2 regions of the Streptomyces sp. NPDC016677 genome follow, and region 2 is predicted to be linked to the other one. Evidence: riboswitches for the same ligand, from Rfam matches in the RefSeq annotation. Region 2 holds a riboswitch; the other holds the start of a gene.

Region 1 (10,342 bases), on a different contig from region 2:
GGCGCTCCCGGTGTTCCTCGCCCTCGCCAAGACCCTGGCCGACCGGAAACGACTGGTCGTGATGCTGGCGCTGCTGTTCCCGACCGTGATCCTTCTGTCGGCGGTGGCGACCCTGATCGGCGCGGGCGCGCATCTGATCACCGTGTCGGTGCTGTGGGAGACGACCGGGGACCGGATCGGCTTCACCGAGTGGCTGCTGCTGGGCCTGCCGCTGGCGGTGGTCTCCTCCCACCTGGCCGCCGAGACCGTCCTGCTGACGACCACCCGGCGGGCGGACCGCGCGGGCCCGGTGCGGATCACCGCCGAGGAGATCCAGCGGCACACGCAGTCGCCGGTCACCGGGGAGTGGACGCAGGCGGAGCGGCGCTGCGCCCTGCTGCTGGCCACGGTGGTGGCCCTGTGGTGCAGCGAGCCCCTGCACCGGGTGCCGCCCGCCGTCGTCGCCCTGATCGGCGCGGTCGTCGCCGCCTCCCCCGCCCTCGGCACCGTACGTCTGAAGGACGCGCTGCGGACGGTGCCCTGGCCGCTGCTGCTGTTCATGGCGGCGACCATGGCGATGGGCGTGGCGCTGGCCGACTCCGGCGCGGCGAAGTGGCTGGTGTCCGGGCTGCCCTCGAACACCGGGCCGGCCGTCTTCCTCGCCGTCGTGGTCGTGGTGAGCACCGCCGCCCATCTGCTCCTCCAGTCCCGTTCCGCGCGCTCCTCGGTGCTGGTCCCGCTGGTGATCGCGGCGGCCGTCTCGGCGGGCGTCAACCCGGTGGCCGCCGCCCTCGCCTCCACCGCCGCGGCCGGGTTCTGCCACACCCTGCCGGCCTCCGCGAAACCGGTCGCCCTCTTCGCGGACGTCCCCGGCGTCCCCACCTACACCCCGCGCGACCTGCTGCGGCTGTCCGCCGTGCTGGCCCCGCTGAGCGCCGCGCTCGTCCTGTTCTTCGCCGCCGCGGTGTGGCCGCTGCTCGGCGTACCCATGACCCGCTAAGGAGCCCGCCATGCTGAACCGAGTCGTCGTCGCCCCCAGCGGTTTCAAGGAGTCGCTGTCCGCCCAGGCGGCCGCCGACGCCATCGCGGCCGGGGTGCGCCGGGTGCTGCCCCGCGCGGAGATCGACCGGGTGCCCCTGGTGGACGGCGGCGAGGGCACGGCCGTCGCGCTGGCCGCCGCGACCGGCGGACGGCTGGTGGCGCTGGCCGCGACCGGCCCGCTCGGCGAGCGGATCGGCACCCACTTCGCGCTGCTGGGCACGCGCGACACGGCGGTGGTGGAGATGGCCGCGGTCGCCGGTCTCTCCCTGGTCCCGAGCACCCTGCGCGACCCCGGCGCCACCACCACGTACGGCGTCGGCGAGCTGATCCGCGCCGCGCTGGACACCGGGGTGCGCCGGGTCCTGGTCGGCTGCGGCGACTCGGGCACCTCCGACGGGGGCGCGGGCGCCCTCCAGGCCCTCGGCGCCCGCCTGCTGGACGCGGACGGCTTCGAACTGCCGCCCGGCGGCCGGGAGCTGACCCGGCTGGCCCGCGTCGACCCCGCCGGCCTCGACCCCCGCCTGAAGGACACCGAACTCCTCGTCGCCTGCAACCCGTTCAACGTGCTGTGCGGCGAACGCGGCGTGGCCCGCGTCTTCGGCCCGCAGAAGGGCGCGACCCCGGCCCAGGTCGAGCACCTCTCGGCGGGGCTGGAGAACTGGGCCTACGTCCTCACCCGCGACCTCCGCCCGACCGGCCTCGACCTGCGCGCCGGCCCCGGCACCGGTGCCTCCGGCGGCCTGGGCGCGGGCCTGGCGGCGCTCGGCGCGCGGCTGCTGCCCCGCTTCGACGTCCTCCTCGGCCGGCTCGACCTCGACGCCCGCCTGGCCCGCGCCGACCTGGTGCTCACCGCCGAGGGCGCGCTCGACCGCCAGACGCCGCGCGGCAAGATCCCGGCGGAGGTGGCCCGCCGCGCCAAGCTGTACGGACGCCCGGTGCTGGCGCTGGCGGGCACGCTCGGCGAGGGCGCGTACGACGTGCCGGGGGTGGACGCCTGCCACGGCATCCTGCCCGCGCCGATGGCCCTGGCGGAGGCGCTGACCCGGGGCGCGGAACTCCTCACCGACGCGACCGAGCGGGCCCTCAGGATGATCCTGCTGGGCGCCCGGCTACCGGCTCACGCCGCCGTGGACGTACCGGAGGCGGCGGAGGTGTCGGGCACGCAACGGCCGTCCTCGGTGCGGTAGTTCCAGCGGGCGCCGTCCCGCACCAGCTCCTTCACCGCCGTCACGAACCGCTCCACGTGCTCGTCGGGGGTGCCCGCGCCGAAGCTGACCCGCACCGCGTTGAGGGACTTCTCGCCGGGCGCCGCCTCGGGGGCTCCGCACTCGCCCTGGATGCCCGGGTCCCCGCCGAGCAGGGTGCGCACCAGCGGGTGGGCGCAGAACAGGCCGTCGCGCACACCGATGCCGTACTCGGCCGAGAGGGCGGCGGCGAAGTGGGAGCTGTTCCAGCCGTCGACGACGAAGGAGAGCACCCCGACGCGCGGCGCGTCGTCCCCGAACAGCGACAGCACCCGCACCTGCGGCACCTCGGCGAGCCCTGCCCGCACCTTGCCGATCAGGTACTCCTCCCGGGCCACCAGCGCCTCGAACCCGGCCTCGGTGAGCGCCGTGCAGGCGGCGGCGATCGCGTAGGCGCCGATGACGTTGGGCGAGCCGGCCTCGTGCCGGGCGGCGCCCTCGTGCCACTCCACGTCCACTCCCCCGTCCGCGCGCCGGGCGACCTTGCGGCTGGCGCCGCCGCCCGCGAGGTACGGCTCGGCGGCGGCGAGCCAGTCGGCGCGGCCGGCCAGCACGCCCGAGCCGAAGGGGGCGTACAGCTTGTGCCCGGAGAAGGCGACCCAGTCGACGTCCAGGTCGCGCACCCGCACCGGGTGGTGGGGGGCGAGCTGGGCGGCGTCCAGGACGATCCGGGCACCGTGCGCGTGCGCGGCGGCGGCCAGTTCCCGCACCGGCCACAGCTCGCCGGTGACGTTGGAGGCGCCGGTGACACAGACCAGGGCGGGGCCGTGCGGCTCCCGGTCGGCGAGGGCCCGCTCCAGGGTCTCGACGGCCTGCGCGGGGGTGCGGGGGGCGTCGAGGAAGGTGACCTCGGCGTCGCGCCAGGGCAGCAGCGAGGCGTGGTGCTCGGTCTCGAAGACGAAGACCCGGCAGCCGGCGGGCAGCGCGGCGGCCAGCAGGTTCAGGGAGTCGGTGGTGGACCGGGTGAACACCACCTGGTCGTCGTCCCGGCAGCCGAGGAAGTCGTGCACGGTCCGCCGGGCGTTCTCGAACAGGTCGGTGGACAACTGGGAGAGGTACCCGGCGCCCCGGTGCACGCTGCCGTAGTACGGCGCGTAGGCGGCCACGTCGTCCCAGACCCGCTGGAGCGCGGGGGCGCTGGCGGCGTAGTCGAGGGCGGCGTAGGTGACCTCGCCGCCGGTGACGAGCGGCACGGTGACGTCCCGGCCGAGGACGGGCAGCGGGGCGCGGACAGCGGTGGGCACGGACATGACGGACTCCCGTGGATACGACGCGCAAGGCGAAGAAAGAGAAAGAAAGGGGGGTGCGGAGGCGGGGCTCGGCGGCCCTAGCGCATTCGCTGATTCACGGGAGACTCCCTCGGACGACCCAGGACCCCTGGTACGCGAGGGGTCCGCGCTTGCCGTGGACCTTGCTGTCCACGGCCTGGTCTTCACCCGGGGCACCCCGCCACGGACGGAGGGTTGCCGGACAGCCGGCCGGGGCCTCATGACTGTCACTCATGACCTGGTTCGAAAACGTACGTGAGGTGATCGCCGTCCCGCAACCCGTGTCCGGATCACGGGACGGACGTCACAGGTGCCGTCAGGCGTTGCTGGCGGCCACCCAGCGCTCCAGCGCGTGCCGGGCCGCGCCCGAGTCGATCGACTCGGCGGCCCGCGCCATGCCGTCCCGCACGCGGTCGGTCAGCGGCCCCTCGCCGGGCTCCAGGGCCACCAGGGCCGCCGCCGAGTTGAGCAGCACCGCGTCCCGTACGGGGCCCGGCTCGCCGCCCAGCAGCCGGCGGGCCACGTCCGCGTTGTAGGAGGCGTCGGCGCCCCGCAGCGCCTCGACCGGCACGATCTCGATGCCGACGTCGCGCGGGTCGAAGACCTCCTCGGTCACCGTGCCGTCCCGCACGGCCCACACCCGGGAGGTGGCCGTCGTGGTCAGCTCGTCCAGGCCGTCGTCGCCGCGGAAGACCAGCGCGGAGTTGCCGCGCTCGGCGAAGACCCCGGCGATGATCGGCGCCATCCGGGCGTCGGCGACGCCGATGGCCTGGGAGCGGACCTTGGCCGGGTTGGTCAGCGGGCCGAGGAAGTTGAAGACCGTCCGGATACCGAGCTGGCCGCGGGCGGCGGCGACGTGGCGCAGGGCGGGGTGGAACTTCACGGCGAAGCAGAAGGTGATGCCCGCCTCCTCGGCGACCTCGGCCACCCGCTTCGGGGTCAGCTCCAGATTGACGCCGAGCTTCTCCAGGACGTCGGAGGCGCCGGAGGCGGAGGAGGCCGCGCGGCTGCCGTGCTTGACGACCTTGGCGCCCGTGCCGGCGACGACGATCGCCGACATGGTGGAGATGTTGACGGTCTTGGCGCCGTCGCCGCCGGTGCCGACGATGTCGACCGTGTCGCCGGGCACCTGGATCACATGGGCGTGTTCGTACATCGCGCGGACCAGGCCGGTGATCTCGTCCACGGTCTCGCCCTTGGCCCGCAGCGCCACCGCGAACCCGGCGATCTGCGCGTCGGTCGCCTCTCCGCGCATGATCGTGTCCATCGCCCACGCGGTCTCGTCGGCGGACAGGTTCCGTCCGCCCAGCAGTCCGTTCAGCAACGCGGGCCAGGAGCGGCCCGCCGCGGTGTCGCCTCCAGCGGGGGTCACAGCGCTCATCTGCCGCTCCTGTGAGAGTGAGATCGGGAAGAACCTGGTTCGGAACCGGGTTCGGAACCGGGTCCACCCTATCCAGCCCGGAGGCATGACGAAGGGCCCCGTCCGAACACCGGACGGGGCCCTTCGCCGTGGCGTGGCGACGCTCGGGGATCAGTGGTGGCCGTGGCCGCTGGTGATCTCCCGGTACTCCTCGACGGTCGGCTTCGGAATCTGCGACTCCTCGCCGTAGTAGGACTTGCTGAGCTTGGCCCGGAGCTTCTCGGTGCTCTTCGGCTTCCGCTCGACGCCGTTCTTGTCCACGGTCGGACCGATCTCGGCCGGCTTGTACTGCTCGTGCGCGGTGAGCGTGTACATCTGCTCCTGGCTGAGCGGCTCGTGCACCTCGATGAACTCACCGTGCGGCAGGCGCTTGATGATGCCCGACTCGCGGCCGTGCAGCACCTTCTCCTTGTCCCGGCGCTGCAGGCCGAGGCAGATCCGCTTGGTGATCACGAAGGCGATGACCGGGCCGGCGAAGAAGCCGACACGGACGAACCAGGTGACGGCGTTGATCGAGAGATGGAAGTGGGTGGCGAAGATGTCGTTGCCACCACCGATCAGCATGATCATGTACGCCGTGACCCAGGCGACGCCGAAGGCCGTACGGGTCGGGGCGTTGCGCGGGCGGTCCAGGATGTGGTGCTCGCGCTTGTCCCCGGTGATCCAGGACTCGATGAACGGGTACACGGCGATCGCCGCGAGGAAGATGCCGAAGATCACCAGCGGGACGAACACGCCCAGGACGAGCGTGTGACCCCAGAAGTTGATCTCCCAGCCCGGCATGGCGCGGACCAGACCCTCGGCGAAGCCCATGTACCAGTCGGGCTGGGCGCCGGTGGAGACCTGGTCGGCCCGGTACGGGCCGAGCGCCCAGATCGGGTTGACGGACGCGATGCCGGCGATGGCCGCGATCACACCGAAGACCAGGAAGAAGAAGCCTCCGGCCTTGGCCATGTAGACCGGCAGCAGCGGCATGCCGACGACGTTCTTGTTGGTCTTGCCGGGACCCGCGAACTGGGTGTGCTTGTGGTAGAAGACCAGGATCAGGTGGCCCACCATCAGCCCGAGCATGATGCCCGGCAGCAGCAGGATGTGGATCGAGTAGAACCGGGCGACGAAGTCGGTCCCCGGGAACTCCCCGCCGAACAGGAACATCGAGATGTACGTGCCGACGATCGGCACGGACAGGATCGCGCCCTGCGTGAAGCGGACACCGGTGCCGGAGAGCAGGTCGTCCGGGAGCGAGTAACCGGTGAAGCCGGTGAACATGCCGAGGACGAACAGCAGGAAGCCGAACAGCCAGTTGATCTCACGCGGCTTGCGGAACGCGCCGGTGAAGAAGACGCGCATCATGTGCACGAACATGCCGGCGAGGAAGATGATCGCCGCCCAGTGGTGGATCTGCCGGATCAGCAGACCACCGCGCACGTCGAAGCTGATGTCGAGCGTCGACTTGAAGGCCTCGCTCATCAGCTGGCCCTGCAGCGGGACGTAGCTGCCGTGGTACTCCACCTCGTTCATCGACGGGTGGAAGAACAGCGTCAGGTACACACCCGTGAGGATGATGATGATGAAGCTGTACATGCACACTTCGCCGAGCATGAACGACCAGTGGTCGGGGAAGATCTTGCGCATGTTGGCCTTGGCCAGGGAGTAGATCCCGAGCCGGCCGTCGGCCCAGTCGGCGACGCGTTCGCCGGCCGGTGCCTTCCCGCGAGAGCGGGCCGTGGTGCTCTCAGTAGTACTCATCCGCGCTCCCAGAATGCAGGACCGACGGGCTCCTCGAAGTCGCCGAGCGCTTCGAGGTAACCCTCGTCGTTCACGCCGATGCGCAGCTGCGGCAGGGCGTGACCGGCGGGACCGAAGATCACCCGGGCGCCGTCGGAGAGGTCGAAGGTGGACTGGTGGCAGGGGCAGAGCACGTGGTGCGTCTGCTGCTCGTACAGGGAGATCGGGCAACCGACGTGGGTGCAGATCTTCGAGTACGCCACGATGCCCTCGTGCGACCACTCGAGCTCGCGCTTGTCCTTGATGTTGTCCGGCTGGAGCCGGACGATCATCAGGGCCGCCTTGGCGATCTCGTTCTGGAACTCCTCGTCGTGCTCCTCCAGGCCCTCGGGCTTGGCGAAGGTGAGGGAGCCCACCGCGACGTCGGAGGGACGCAGCGGCTCGTTGGTGTTCATGTTGACGAGCAGCTTGCCCTTGTTCCACAGGGTGTGGCGCAGCTTGTCCTCGGGCAGCGGACCCAGGTCGCGCAGCAGCACGACACCGGAGAGCGGCACCAGGGCGACCGCGCCGAACATCGTGTTGCGGATCAGCTTGCGCCGGCCGAAGCCGGACTCCTTGGCGCCCTGCTTGAAGTCGGCGTGCACCTTGGCACGGACCTCGGGGGACGCCTCGATCGGGTGCCGCTCGTCGGCGACCTCCACGTCGGACATCAGGGTGCGGGCCCAGTGGACCGCGCCCGCGCCGATGCAGAACAGCGCCACGCCCAGGGTCAGGCCGAGGGCGAAGTTCAGCGCGTTGATGTGCCCGATCGGGAAGACGTAGATCGACTTCTCGTGGTCGATCGCCACGAACGCGGCGATGAAGGCGACCGTGGCCAGCATCGACAGGGTGAACAGGAAGGCTACGGCGCGCTCGGAGCGCCTCGCGGCCTTCTCGTCGATGTCCTGGACACGGTGCTCGTGGGGCGGCAGCCCCGGGTCGGCGAACGGGTGCTGCTCGTCCGCCACCTCGCCGTGGGCGTGGTCCCGCGCTGCGGGCAGGTTCTCTTCTGGAATGTCTTGGCTACTCATGACTTCTTGGCCTTTGCGGTCCGAGCGGCGACCCACACGGCGACGGCGATGAGGGAGCCGAGCCCGAAGATCCAGCCGAAGAGGCCCTCACTGACCGGCCCGAGGCCGCCCAGCGAAAGACCGCCCGGGTCCACGGTCTCGTCCCCGTTGACCGCGTCCAGGTACGCGATGATGTCCTTCTTGTTCTGCTCCGTCAGCGTGGTGTCGGGGAAGGAAGGCATGTTCTGCGGGCCGGTCTGCATGGCCTCGTAGATGTGCTTCGGGTCGACGTCCTCAAGCGTGGGAGCGAACTTGCCGTTCGTCAGCGCACCGCCCTTGCCGGTGAAGTTGTGGCACTGCGCGCAGTTGGTGCGGAACAGCTCACCGCCCTCGGCGACGTCCGCGCCCTCGGTGCTGTACTTCTCCTCGGAGGGGATGGAGGGACCGGCGCCGAGCGAGGCGATGTAGGCCGCGAGCTGGTCGATCTCGGCCTGCGAGTAGATGTTCTTCTTGCGGGGGACCTGCGCGCCCGGCTGCTGGGCCGGCATGCGGCCGGTCGCCACCTGGAAGTCCACGGCCGCGGCGCCCACGCCGACCAGGCTGGGGCCGTCGGTGGTGCCCTGACCGCCGGTGCCGTGACAGCTGGCACAGCCGACGGCGTAGAGCTTCTTGCCCTCGTCGATGGCGAGGGACTGGGCCGTTTCATCGGCCTGCGCCTTGTCCGCGGGCGCGAACACGGCGTAGAGCCCCCCGGTGCATGCCAGCGCGAGGAGTAGGACGACGATCGCCGCCAACGGGTGGCGTCGTCGTGCGGAGAGCTTTTTCACGGATTACCCCGGTGTCAGGATCTTCTGCGTCGATGCTTCTGGATGTGTGCGCGGGAGCGGTCCGCGCCTACTTGATCATGTAGATCGTGGCGAAGAGGCCGATCCAGACGACATCGACGAAGTGCCAGTAGTAGGACACGACGATGGCGGCGGTCGCCTGCTCGTGGGTGAACCTCCGCGCCGCGTAGGTACGGCCGAGGACCAGCAGGAAGGCGATGAGACCACCCGTCACGTGCAGGCCGTGGAAGCCGGTGGTCAGGTAGAACACCGAGCCGTAGGGGTCGGAGGACAGCGAGAGGCCGTCCTTCTTGACCAGCTCGGTGTACTCGAACACCTGACCGCCGATGAAGATCGCACCCATGATGAAGGTGACGATGAACCACATCCTGAGCTTCTTCACGTCACCGCGCTCGGCGGCGAACACGCCGAGCTGGCAGGTGAGGGAGGAGAGCACCAGGATCGTGGTGTTGGTCGCCGAGAACGGGAAGTTCAGGGCGGACGCCATTTCCTTCCAGTGATCGGGACCCGTCACCGATCGGAGGGTGAAGTACATCGCGAAGAGGGCCGCGAAGAACATCAGCTCGGAACTCAGCCAGATGATGGTTCCGACACTGGTGAGGTTCGGCCGGTTGACCGACGGGTGCGCGTGCCCGGTATCTACTGTCGTTGCTGTCGCCACGACCGACATTATGTCGGTCGCTTATCCCGCCCTCACTCCCGGGGGTGCCGTTCGGAGTGTTCACCCCTTCCGGACTGCCCGTATGGCCCAGCAGAAGGCCGCGGAAAGCCGTGTTTCGCCCGGTGTTGACGGGGTGTGGGAGGGAGTAGCATCCCGCGCAACGGGCTACGGCCCCACGGGCCCCGACCTCTCGGAGGAAGCATGCAGCCGACCGTCACGGTACTGGTCTACAGCGACGACTCCACCACGCGGGAGCAGGTGCGGCTGGCGACCGGCCGCAGGCCCGCGCCGGACGTGCCCGTCGTGGAGTTCCTGGAGTGCGCCACGCCTGCCGCCGTTCTGAAGGAGCTGGACCGGGGCGGGGTCGACGTGTGCGTGCTGGACGGCGAGGCGGTGCCGATGGGGGGGATGGGGGTGTGCCGGCAGATCAAGGACGAGGTGTTCGCCTGTCCGCCGGTGCTGTTGCTCATCGGACGTCCGCAGGACGCGTGGCTCGCCACGTGGAGCCGGGCCGACGCCGCGGTGACCTTGCCGGTCGAGCCGGTGGAGTTCGCCTCGGCGTTGGCGTCGCTTCTGCGGCAGCGGAAGTTGCAGAGCGCCTGAGGGGCCGGGGGGTCCCGCGCCCCTGGGTGTCTCAGGCCGTCGTCGGGCGGAGACGGGCCGTGTCCTCCGGCCGGGTCGCCTTCGGGTTGCCGCCGGTGAGGGCGCTGCCCGTCTGCCACTTCTCCCAGTCGAGGTTCCAGTCGCCGAAGCCGTTGCCGAAGGTCTCCATCGTGTCGCCGTAGGAGTTGACGACCTCGACCAGGTCGCCCTCGCGGACGGTGTCGAAGAACCACTCGGCGTTGCCGGTGCTCATGCCGGTGCAGCCGTGGCTGACGTTGGCCGAGCCCTGGGAGCCGACCGACCAGGGGGCGGCGTGCACGTACTCGCCGCTCCAGGTCACCCGGGTGGCCCAGTGGACGGGCAGGTCGTACGACTCCGAGGAGCCCTCGGCGATGCCGACGGTGGTGCTGCGCATCCGGACGAACGGCTCCTTGCCCAGCACGACCTTGACGCCGTTGCGGGTCTCGAAGCCGGGCTTGCCGGTGGTGACCGGGATCTGCTTGA
Region 2 (10,342 bases):
GGTGGGTCGCTGGGGCGGCTGGGTTACCGGGGTGGCTGGGCCGCTCGGTCGGTGGGTCGCCGGGGCGGGCCGGGTTATCGGAGTGGCTGGGTGGCTCGGTCGGCGGGTCGCTGGGGCGGCTGAGTTGCCGGGGTGGCTGGGTGGCTCGGTCGGTGGGTCGCCGGGGCGGCTGGGTTACCGGGGTGGCTCGGTCGTCGGGTCGCCGGGGCGGCTGGGTGGCTCGGTCGTCGGGTCGCCGAGGCGACAGGGTCACCGGGGCAGCCGGGTCGCTCGGTCGTCGGGGCACCGTGGCGACAGGGCCACCGGGGCGACAGGGTCACCGGGGCGACAGGGGCACCGGGCGGGGCCCGCGATCGCCGAGGCCCGCCCCGGTCACGCTCACGCCGACCGAGCGCAGAGGCGTGCGACCCGTCCCGCCGGGATAGGTTCGCGGTATGGGCAGCCACACGGACGCAACCCCCGACCCGCTGGACCACCTGCCGACGCCCGCCACCGAGGCCGGGCGCGAAGGGCTCGACGGGCTCCTCGCCGACCCCCGCCGGGCGGTGATCGCACTCGACTTCGACGGCACGCTCGCCGGGATCGTGCCCGACCCCGACCAGGCCCGCGCCCACCCCGGCGCGGTGCCCGCGCTGGCCGCGCTCGCCCCGAAGGTCGCCTCCGTCGCGGTGATCACCGGCCGCCCGGCCGAGGTCGCCGTCCACCACGGCGGCTTCGCCGGCGTACCCGGCCTGGAGCACCTCGTCGTCCTCGGCCACTACGGCGCCGAACGCTGGGACGCCGCCACCGGCACCGTCACCGCCCCGGCCCCGCACCCCGGGGTCGCCGCTGTCCGCGCAGAACTGCCCGGACTGCTGGCCGGGGCCCCGGACGGCACCCGGACCGAGGACAAGGGCCGCTCCGTCGCCGTCCACACCCGCCGGGCCGCCGATCCACAGGCCGCCTTCGAGGCCCTGCGCGCCCCCCTCACCGGCCTCGCCGCCCGCCACGGCCTGATCGTCGAGCCCGGCCGCATGGTCCTGGAACTGCGTCCGCCCGGCATGGACAAGGGCGCCGCCCTCCTGGACCACGTCCAGGGCATCGGCGCCGGCGCGGTCCTCTACGCCGGCGACGACCTCGGCGACCTCCCCGCCTACTCCGCCGTCGACCGGCTCCGCACCGAGGGCACCCCCGGCCTGCTGGTGTGCAGCGGCAGCGACGAGGTGACCGAACTGAGGAAGCGCGCGGACGTGGAGGTGGACGGCCCGGCCGGGGTGGTCGCCCTGCTCGGCGCGCTCGCCCGGCGCCTGGCCTGAGACAACGTCACAGCGCTTCTCCCTCTGTGTCACAGGCGCGTCCTGACGCCACCCGCGGGGCAACCGGCCCGGTGCTCCCCGGCCTCCTCCACGACGACAAGCCCGCTCACCCGGGCCCGCAACCGTGGAGGAGAGACCATGTCCGCTCGCAAGGCCACGAAGTCCGCCCGCAAGGCCCCGCTGCTCGCCCTCGTCGCCCTCGCCGCCGGCCTCTCCCTCACCGCCTGCGGCGGTGGCGGCGACAGCACCGCGACGTCCCCGGCCGCCGTGACCGCCGACGAGAGCACCCCGTCGGCCTCCGCCTCGGTCTCCGCCTCGGCCGGCGCGCCCGCCCAGGGCACCGCTGACACCACGGACAAGGGCTCGGCCGCGACCACCGGAACCGAGCTGAGCTGCACGGACCAGCTCGACTACGCCGGCGACCCGCGCTCGAACGCCGAGATCAACTCCGTCGGCGCAGACACGGGCACCTGCCCGCCGCCGTCGGGCACGTCCACGCCGGAGACCGCGGAGTGCACGGACCAGCTGAACTACGCCGACGACCCGCGCTCGAACGCCGAGATCAACTCCATCGGCGCCGACACGGGCACCTGCCCCGCACCACTGTCGGACACCCCCGCGGAGAAGACCTCGAAGTGCACGGACCAGCTGAACTACGCCAATGACCCGCGCTCGAACGCCGAGATCAACTCCATCGGCGCCGACACCGGATACTGCCCGGCGGTCCGGACGAAGTAGTGGGCACAGCCGCCGCCCCTCAGCCCCGCAGCGCCTCCAACTGCTCCAGGAACCACCGCGCCGGCGGCAACGCGGTCGCCGCCGCCGCCAGCCGCTTCGACCGCTCGGCCCGCTCTCCCGCCGGCAGGCCGAGCGCCTCGTGCAACGCCTCCGCCGTCCCCGTCACGTCGTACGGATTGACGGCCACCGCGTCCTCGCCCAGCTCCTCGAACGCCCCCGCCTCCCGCGACAGCACCAGCGCGCACCCCTCGTCGGAGACGACCGGCACCTCCTTGGCGACCAGGTTCATCCCGTCCCGGATGGGGTTGACCAGCGCCACGTCCGCCAGCCGGTAGGCCGCGAGCGACCGCGCGAAGTCGTCCTTGACGTGCAGTACGACCGGCGTCCAGCCGTCCGTCCCGTACTCCGCGTTGATCTCCTCGGCCACCCGCCGCACCTCGGCCGTGTACTCCCGGTACACCGCGAGGTCCTGCCGGGACGGGTAGGCGAACGCCACGTGCACCACCCGCTCGCGCCACTCGGGCCGGTCGGCCAGCAGCCGCCGGTAGGCCAGCAGCCCGCGCACGATGTTCTTCGACAGCTCGGTCCGGTCGACCCGCACGATGGTCTTCCGCCCCGGTCCGATCTGCTCCCGCAGCGCCGCCATCCGCTCGTCCACGTCGGCCTCGTGCGACCGCTCGCGCAGGAAGTCCGCGTCGGCCCCGAGCCCGTGCACTCCCACCACGGTGTCCCCGAGCCCGCCCACCAGCGCGTCACAGCACGCGGTGAACGCCTCGGCCCACCGCCGGGTGAGGAACCCGAGCCGGTCCGCGCCCAGCATCCCGCGCAGCACCTGCGCGGCGATGTCGTCGGGCAGCATCCGGAAGTACTCCACCGGCGCCCACGGCGTGTGCGAGAAGTGGCTGATCCGTACGTCCGGGCGCAGCTCGCGCAGCATCCCCGGCACCAGCGTCAGGTGGTAGTCCTGCACCAGCACGGCCGCGCCCTCGGCGGCCTCCTCGGCCAGCGCCTCGGCGAAGGCCCGGTTGAACGCCTCGTAGGACGCCCACTGCCGCCGGAACTCCGCGTCGAAGACCGGCTCCAGCGGCGTCTGGTACAGCATGTGGTGCACGAACCACAGCACCGAGTTGGCGATCCCGTTGTACGCGTCCGCGTGCACGTCCGCCGGTACGTCCAGCATCCGCACGCCGTCCTCGCCGGCCCCGCGCCGCACCGCCTCGCGGTCGCCGTCGGACAGCGCCGAGCACACCCACAGCGCCCCCGCGTCCGGCCCGATCGCCGACAGCCCGGAGACCAGCCCGCCGCCGCCGCGTTTCGACCGCAGCGAACCGTCCTCCTGGATCTCGTACGAGACGGGGCCACGGTTGGAGGCCACCAGCACCTGAGCAGCACCGAACGTTGAAGCCATACGCCTCAACCTAGCCCGGCCGTCACCAGCTCAAACGTACGTTCACGCCACCTTGCGCCGCGCGTACTCCGCGATCTCCAGCATCGGCGGCCGTTCCTCGGTGTCCACCGAGAAGGTGCGCGGCTCGAAACCGTCCTCGCCGCGCTCGAACTGGGTCAGCGACGGCCGGATCAGATGGCCGCGGGCCAGCCGCAGCTGCGCGGTGCGGTAGATCGCGGCGGACATCCGGCCCAGCGCCTGCCCGTCCTGGTGCCGGTGCTTGCGCACCCCGACGTCCACCTGGGCCAGCGCGTCGAGCCCCACCAGGTGCAGCGCGTCCACCAGCATTCCCAGCTCCACCCCGTACCCCACGGGGAACGGCAGCCGCTCCAGCAGCGAGCGGCGGGCCGCGTACTCGCCGCCCAGCGGCTGCACGAACCCGGCCAGCCGCGGCCAGTGCATGTTCAGCAGCGGCCGGGCCATCAGCTCGGTGACCCGGCCGCCCTGCCCGGCGGCGGCGCCCAGCGGACGGTCGTACATGGCCTTGACCAGGTGCACGTCCGGGTCGGTGAGCAGCGGACCGACGATGCCGGTGACGAAGTCGGACGAGAACTCCCTCAGGTCCGCGTCGACGAACGCCACGATGTCGCCGCCCGTCACCAGCAGCGACCGCCACAGCACCTCGCCCTTGCCGGGCACGGGCGCGAGGCGCGGGAGGATCTCGTCGCGGTGCGCGACACGGGCGCCGGCCGCCGCGGCCACCTTCGCGGTGGCGTCCGTCGACCCGGAGTCGACCACCACGATCTCGTCGACCAGCGGAACCTGGCACATCAGGTCGTGCCGGATCGCCGCGACGATGTCGCCGACCGTCTCCTCCTCGTTCAGCGCGGGAAGCACCACACTGACCGTCTGGCCCGTGCGCTGCTTGGCGGCCAGGATCTGGTGGAGCGGCCGGTCGGACACGGACCAGGAACGTGCGCTGAGCCAACGCTCGACTTCTTCCAGCACGGTCTGCGGCTCCTCCCTGTACGGACCACGCATCCCTTATGTGATCCATCTCGCGCATCGGACGACTATCTCAACTGTCCTGGCCTTCGGTTACAGTCTTGAACAACGCGGATGACCATCGCATGTCGGGGGTGGCCGCCGCTGACAACCACATACAGCTCATCCAGAGGGGCAGAGGGACACGGCCCGATGAAGCCCCGGCAACCCTCCAGCCGGCACTCGTGAAGAAGCGAGGCTCCCGGCTCGGGAAGGTGCCAAATCCGTCTCACGGCGAGATGCGTCGTGAGGAAGATGAGGAGAAAGGGCCTCGCCTCCATGGCTGTGCAGACTGCCGAAAGCACCACCACCCCCGCCGCCTCCGTCGATCTCGGCCCCGCCACGGCGCTCTCCTGCCGGGAATGCGGCCACCGCGTGCCCCTCGGCCCGGTCTTCGCCTGCGAGGAGTGTTTCGGCCCGCTGGAGATCGCTTACGACTTCTCGTCCTACGACACCGAGAAGCTCCGCGCGCGTATCGAAGCGGGCCCCACCAACATCTGGCGGTACGCGCCCCTCCTGCCCGTCCCCGCCGACGTCGCCGACAAGCCCAACATCAACCCGGGCTGGACCAAGCTCGTCAAGGCCGACCGCCTCGCCGCCGAGCTGGGCGTCACCGGCGGCCTGTACGTCAAGGACGACTCCGGCAACCCGACGCACTCCTTCAAGGACCGCGTCGTCGCCCAGGCCCTGGAAGCGGCCCGCGCCTTCGGCTTCACCACCCTGTCCTGCTCCTCCACCGGCAACCTGGCCGGTGCCGTCGGCGCCGCCGCCGCCCGTGCCGGCCTGCGCTCCTGCGTGTTCATCCCGCACGACCTGGAGCAGGGCAAGGTCGTCATGGCCGCGATCTACGGCGGCGAACTCGTCGGCATCGAGGGCAACTACGACGACGTCAACCGCTTCTGTTCCGAGCTGATCGGCGACCCGGCCGGCGAGGGCTGGGGCTTCGTCAACGTCAACCTGCGCCCGTACTACGCCGAGGGCTCCAAGACCCTGGCGTACGAGATCTGCGAACAGCTCGGCTGGCGGCTGCCCGACCAGCTCGTCGTGCCCATCGCCTCCGGCTCCCAGCTCACGAAGATCGACAAGGGGCTGAAGGAGCTGATCCAGCTCGGCCTGGTCGAGGACAAGCCGTACAAGATCTTCGGCGCCCAGGCCGAGGGCTGCTCCCCGGTCTCCACCGCCTTCAAGGCCGGCCACGACGTCGTCCGCCCGCAGAAGCCGGACACCATCGCCAAGTCCCTCGCCATCGGCAACCCGGCCGACGGCCCCTACGTCCTCGACATCGCGCGCCGCACCGGCGGCGCGGTGGAGGACGTGAACGACGAGCAGGTCGTCGACGCGATCAAGCTGCTGGCGCGGACCGAGGGGATCTTCGCGGAGACCGCCGGCGGTGTCACGGTGGGAGTGACGAAGAAGCTCATCGAGGCGGGGGTGCTGGACCCGGCGCTGACCACCGTCGTGCTCAACACCGGCGACGGTCTGAAGACGCTGGACGCGGTCGCGGGGACCGGGCTCACGGCGACGATCCGGCCGAACCTCGCGTCGTTCCGCGAGGCGGGGCTGGCGTGACGCGTCCCTACGTAGATTCCCTGACCGGAGGTTTCAAGTGAGTGTCTCTGTCCGCATCCCGACCATCCTGCGTACCTACACCGGCGGGCAGGCCGAAGTGACCGCCGAAGGGGCCACCCTCGGCGAGGTCATCGCCGATCTGGAGAAGAACCACACCGGCATCTCCGCCCGCGTCCTGGACGACCAGGGCAAGCTGCGCCGCTTCGTCAACGTGTACGTCAACGACGACGACGTCCGTTTCGAGCAGGGCCTGGAGACGGCCACCCCCGACGGGGCCGGCGTCTCGATCATTCCGGCCGTCGCGGGCGGCTGACGCGGTCACCCACCGTCCCCTGAATTGCCCCCTCCGCAATAGAAGCGGAGGGGGCAATTCCATGTGGTTGAGCACGGTAGAGTTGGGGAACGCGCCGATGATCGCGAAAGCGTGAACTCCGAATTTCCGCCGCACGCCCGACCAGATGTAGCCAAACTGTGGGCGTGTTTTGTGGCTTCTGTAACCTTTGCGTGGCCCGACTTGCCCCGGATTCTCACGATTTCTCGCCATATTCCGGACCGCTCCCGTCCAGATTTCTCGTCCAATTGACCTGTTGCAGAGGGCAGTTGGACAGATACATTCGGCCGCGGTCGACGCGTTCCGGCGCACGCCTCCGAGCCTTTTGGGGGGCGAGGTCTGACCCGGATCCGCGAAGTGCGGGTCTGTGCAAGGGCCAGTAATAGGGGAGTTAGGCATGGCTCAGGGCACCGTCAAGTGGTTCAACGCGGAGAAGGGGTACGGCTTCATCGCGGTCGACGGTGGTGCGGATGTTTTCGTCCACTACAGCGCGATCCAGATGGACGGCTACCGCACCCTTGAAGAAGGCCAGCGGGTCGAGTTCGAGATCTCGCAGGGTCAGAAAGGCCCGCAGGCCGACATGGTCCGCGTCACTGCCTGATACGCGCGACCACCGCAGCGAAGGTCTTCTCCGGAGGGCCCGCGTCTCACCGAGGCGCGGGCCCTCCGGCATGTCCGGACCTTGTCCGGGGCATGTCCGGGCCGTGTTCGCGGGCGGCTGAGCGCGGCCCCCGATCCGGGGGAGGCGCTTGCACTCGCAGGGGCCGAGTGCTAATCATTGCGTTAGCACTCTGAAGGTGAGAGTGACAACGAAGGACCGGGTCGGTGAGGCCCGCGGGCCGCCGTGGGGAAGGAACCACGAGGCCGGCGAGCCGTCCGTCGCGGGCGCGGGCGCGGTCCGAAGGAATCACCCCCAGTCCTGGAGGGACCACTTCACATGGCCAAGATCATCGCGTTCGACGAGGAGGCGCGGCGCGGCCTCGAGCGCGGCATGAACCAGCTCGCGGACGCCGTCAAGGTGACGCTCGGCCCCAAGGGCCGCAACGTCGTCCTCGAGAAGAAGTGGGGCGCCCCCACGATCACCAACGATGGTGTCTCCATCGCCAAGGAGATCGAGCTCGAGGACCCGTACGAGAAGATCGGCGCCGAGCTGGTCAAGGAAGTCGCCAAGAAGACGGACGACGTCGCCGGTGACGGTACGACCACCGCGACCGTTCTCGCCCAGGCCCTGGTGCGCGAGGGTCTGCGCAACGTGGCGGCCGGCGCCAACCCGATGGCCCTGAAGCGCGGTATCGAGAAGGCCGTCGAGGCCGTCTCCGCCGCCCTGCTGGAGCAGGCGAAGGACGTCGAGACCAAGGAGCAGATCGCCTCCACGGCCTCCATCTCCGCCGCCGACACCCAGATCGGCGAGCTGATCGCCGAGGCCATGGACAAGGTCGGCAAGGAAGGCGTCATCACCGTCGAGGAGTCCCAGACCTTCGGTCTGGAGCTGGAGCTCACCGAGGGTATGCGCTTCGACAAGGGCTACATCTCGGCGTACTTCGCCACCGACATGGAGCGTATGGAGGCCGTCCTCGACGACCCGTACATCCTGATCGCCAACTCCAAGATCTCCAACGTCAAGGACCTGCTCCCGCTCCTGGAGAAGGTCATGCAGTCGGGCAAGCCGCTGCTGATCATCGCCGAGGACGTCGAGGGCGAGGCCCTGTCGACGCTGGTCGTCAACAAGATCCGCGGCACCTTCAAGTCCGTCGCCGTCAAGGCCCCGGGCTTCGGCGACCGCCGCAAGGCCATGCTCGGCGACATCGCCATCCTCACGGGCGGCGAGGTCATCTCCGAGGAGGTCGGCCTCAAGCTGGAGAACGCGACCCTGGACCTCCTGGGCCGCGCCCGCAAGGTCGTCATCACCAAGGACGAGACCACCATCGTCGACGGCTCCGGCTCCGCCGACCAGGTCGCCGGCCGGGTCAACCAGATCCGCGCCGAGATCGAGAACAGCGACTCGGACTACGACCGCGAGAAGCTCCAGGAGCGCCTGGCCAAGCTCGCGGGCGGCGTCGCGGTCATCAAGGCCGGTGCCGCCACCGAGGTGGAGCTCAAGGAGCGCAAGCACCGCATCGAGGACGCCGTGCGCAACGCCAAGGCGGCCGTCGAGGAGGGCATCGTCGCCGGTGGTGGCGTGGCCCTGCTCCAGGCCTCCCAGGTCTTCGAGAAGCTGGAGCTGGACGGCGACGAGGCGACCGGCGCCAACGCCGTGAAGCTCGCGCTGGAGGCCCCGCTGAAGCAGATCGCCGTCAACGGCGGTCTTGAGGGCGGCGTCGTCGTGGAGAAGGTCCGCAACCTCACCGTCGGCCACGGCCTGAACGCCGCGACCGGTGAGTACGTCGACATGATCGCCGAGGGCATCATCGACCCGGCGAAGGTGACCCGTTCCGCCCTGCAGAACGCCGCCTCCATCGCCGCGCTGTTCCTCACCACCGAGGCCGTCATCGCCGACAAGCCGGAGAAGGCCGCCGCCGCCCCGGCCGGCGGCGGCATGCCGGGCGGTGACATGGACTTCTGATCGACCCGAGGGTTGATCGAGCGTCCTTCGTTCCGAGGGCGGCGCCTCCTGTTGTTCCGACAGGGGGTGCCGCCCTCGGGCGTTTTCCCGTGGCCCCGGCGGCCACTGTGAACAGGGTCACGGACAGGGCACGGCAGGAATGCCGTGAGCGGAGAGACGGGTTGTGCGTAGGGCCGCGTGTTGCATGCGTGTGCACATACCGTCCGGTTCCCCCCTCACGCCAAGGAGCCCCCCGTGACCGACGCCGCCTCCCGCGCCGCCGAGATCCTCTCCCGGCCCACCACGGTCAACGGCCTGACCGTGCCGAACCGCATCGCGATGGCGCCGATGACCCGGATGTTCTCGCCGGGCGGTGTCCCGGGCGAGGACGTGGTGTCGTACTACGCCCGCCGCGCCGCCGCCGGCGTCGGACTGATCGTCACGGAGGGGACGTACGTCGGTCATCCCTCCGCCGGGCAGAGCGACAGCGTGCCGCGGTTCCACGGGGAGGAGCAGCTGGCCGGGTGGGCGAAGGTCGCCGAGGCGGTGCGCGCGGCCGGCGGCACGATCGTGCCGCAGCTGTGGCACATCGGGATGGTGCGCAACGACGGGGAGCCGCCGTTCGCCGACGCCCCGGCCGTCGGACCGTCCGGGCTGCGGCTCGGGGCGGACGAGGCCACCGGCAAGGCGATGACGCAGCAGGACATCGACGACGTGGTCGCGGCGTTCGCGCAGGCCGCCGCCGACGCCGAGCGCATCGGGTTCCACGGGGTCGAGATCCACGGGGCCCACGGCTACCTCGTCGACCAGTTCCTGTGGGAGAGCACCAACCGCCGTACCGACGCCTACGGCGGCGACCCGGTGGCCCGTACGAAGTTCGCCGCGGAGATCGTGGCGGCGGTGCGGGAGCGGGTCTCCGCGCGGTTCCCCGTCATCTTCCGGTTCTCGCAGTGGAAGTCGGACAACTACGGCGCCCGGCTCGCCCGGACCCCCGAGGAGCTGGACGCGATCCTCGCGCCGCTCGCCGCCGCCGGTGTCGACGCCTTCCACGCGTCCACGCGGCGCTACTGGCTGCCGGAGTTCGACGGCTCCGACCTCAACCTCGCGGGCTGGACGAAGAAGCTGACCGGCAAGCCCGTCATCACCGTCGGCTCGGTGGGGCTCGACGGCGAGTTCGGCAAGGCGTTCACGGGCGAGGGCGCGGCGGTCAAGGGCCTCGACGAGCTGCTGGACCGGCTGGAGCGCGACGAGTTCGACCTGGTCGCCGTCGGCCGGGCGCTGCTCCAGGACCCGCGGTGGGCCGAGAAGGTGCTGTCCGGCCGTCTCGACGAGCTGGCCCCGTTCGACCCGGCGGCGCTGCGGACCCTGAGCTGAGGCGGTGCCCGGCGGGGCGTAGGGTCCGTGAGATCACCAACTGGCGTACGGCCGACGGTAAC

What was found. Region 2 has a riboswitch for S-adenosylmethionine ahead of thrC (threonine synthase). Riboswitches for the same ligand answer to the same signal wherever they lie in the genome.
Region 1: another riboswitch for S-adenosylmethionine. It lies ahead of ACZ3IG_RS04210 (aminotransferase class V-fold PLP-dependent enzyme); the one in region 2 lies ahead of thrC (threonine synthase).

Annotation. Positions count from the first base shown of each region.
Region 1 covers NZ_JBVHEO010000001.1:952,970-963,311, reverse strand. The annotation lists gene ACZ3IG_RS04220 (SLC13 family permease) at 1-979, shown strand, start outside; gene ACZ3IG_RS04215 (glycerate kinase) at 990-2,207, shown strand; gene ACZ3IG_RS04210 (aminotransferase class V-fold PLP-dependent enzyme) at 2,138-3,514, opposite strand; SAM riboswitch class IV at 3,655-3,771, opposite strand; gene trpD (anthranilate phosphoribosyltransferase) at 3,849-4,913, opposite strand; gene qcrB (cytochrome bc1 complex cytochrome b subunit) at 5,064-6,701, opposite strand; gene qcrA (cytochrome bc1 complex Rieske iron-sulfur subunit) at 6,698-7,750, opposite strand; gene qcrC (cytochrome bc1 complex diheme cytochrome c subunit) at 7,747-8,556, opposite strand; gene ctaE (aa3-type cytochrome oxidase subunit III) at 8,624-9,244, opposite strand; gene ACZ3IG_RS04180 (response regulator) at 9,437-9,838, shown strand; gene ACZ3IG_RS04175 (L,D-transpeptidase) at 9,870-10,342, opposite strand, start outside.
Region 2 covers NZ_JBVHEO010000006.1:397,552-407,893, reverse strand. The annotation lists gene otsB (trehalose-phosphatase) at 435-1,295, shown strand; gene ACZ3IG_RS20205 (hypothetical protein) at 1,434-2,033, shown strand; gene ACZ3IG_RS20200 (alpha,alpha-trehalose-phosphate synthase (UDP-forming)) at 2,053-3,441, opposite strand; gene ACZ3IG_RS20195 (glucosyl-3-phosphoglycerate synthase) at 3,484-4,428, opposite strand; SAM riboswitch class I at 4,585-4,726, shown strand; gene thrC (threonine synthase) at 4,744-6,033, shown strand; gene ACZ3IG_RS20185 (ubiquitin-like small modifier protein 1) at 6,071-6,346, shown strand; gene ACZ3IG_RS20180 (cold-shock protein) at 6,762-6,965, shown strand; gene groL (chaperonin GroEL) at 7,302-8,927, shown strand; gene ACZ3IG_RS20170 (NADH:flavin oxidoreductase) at 9,162-10,280, shown strand.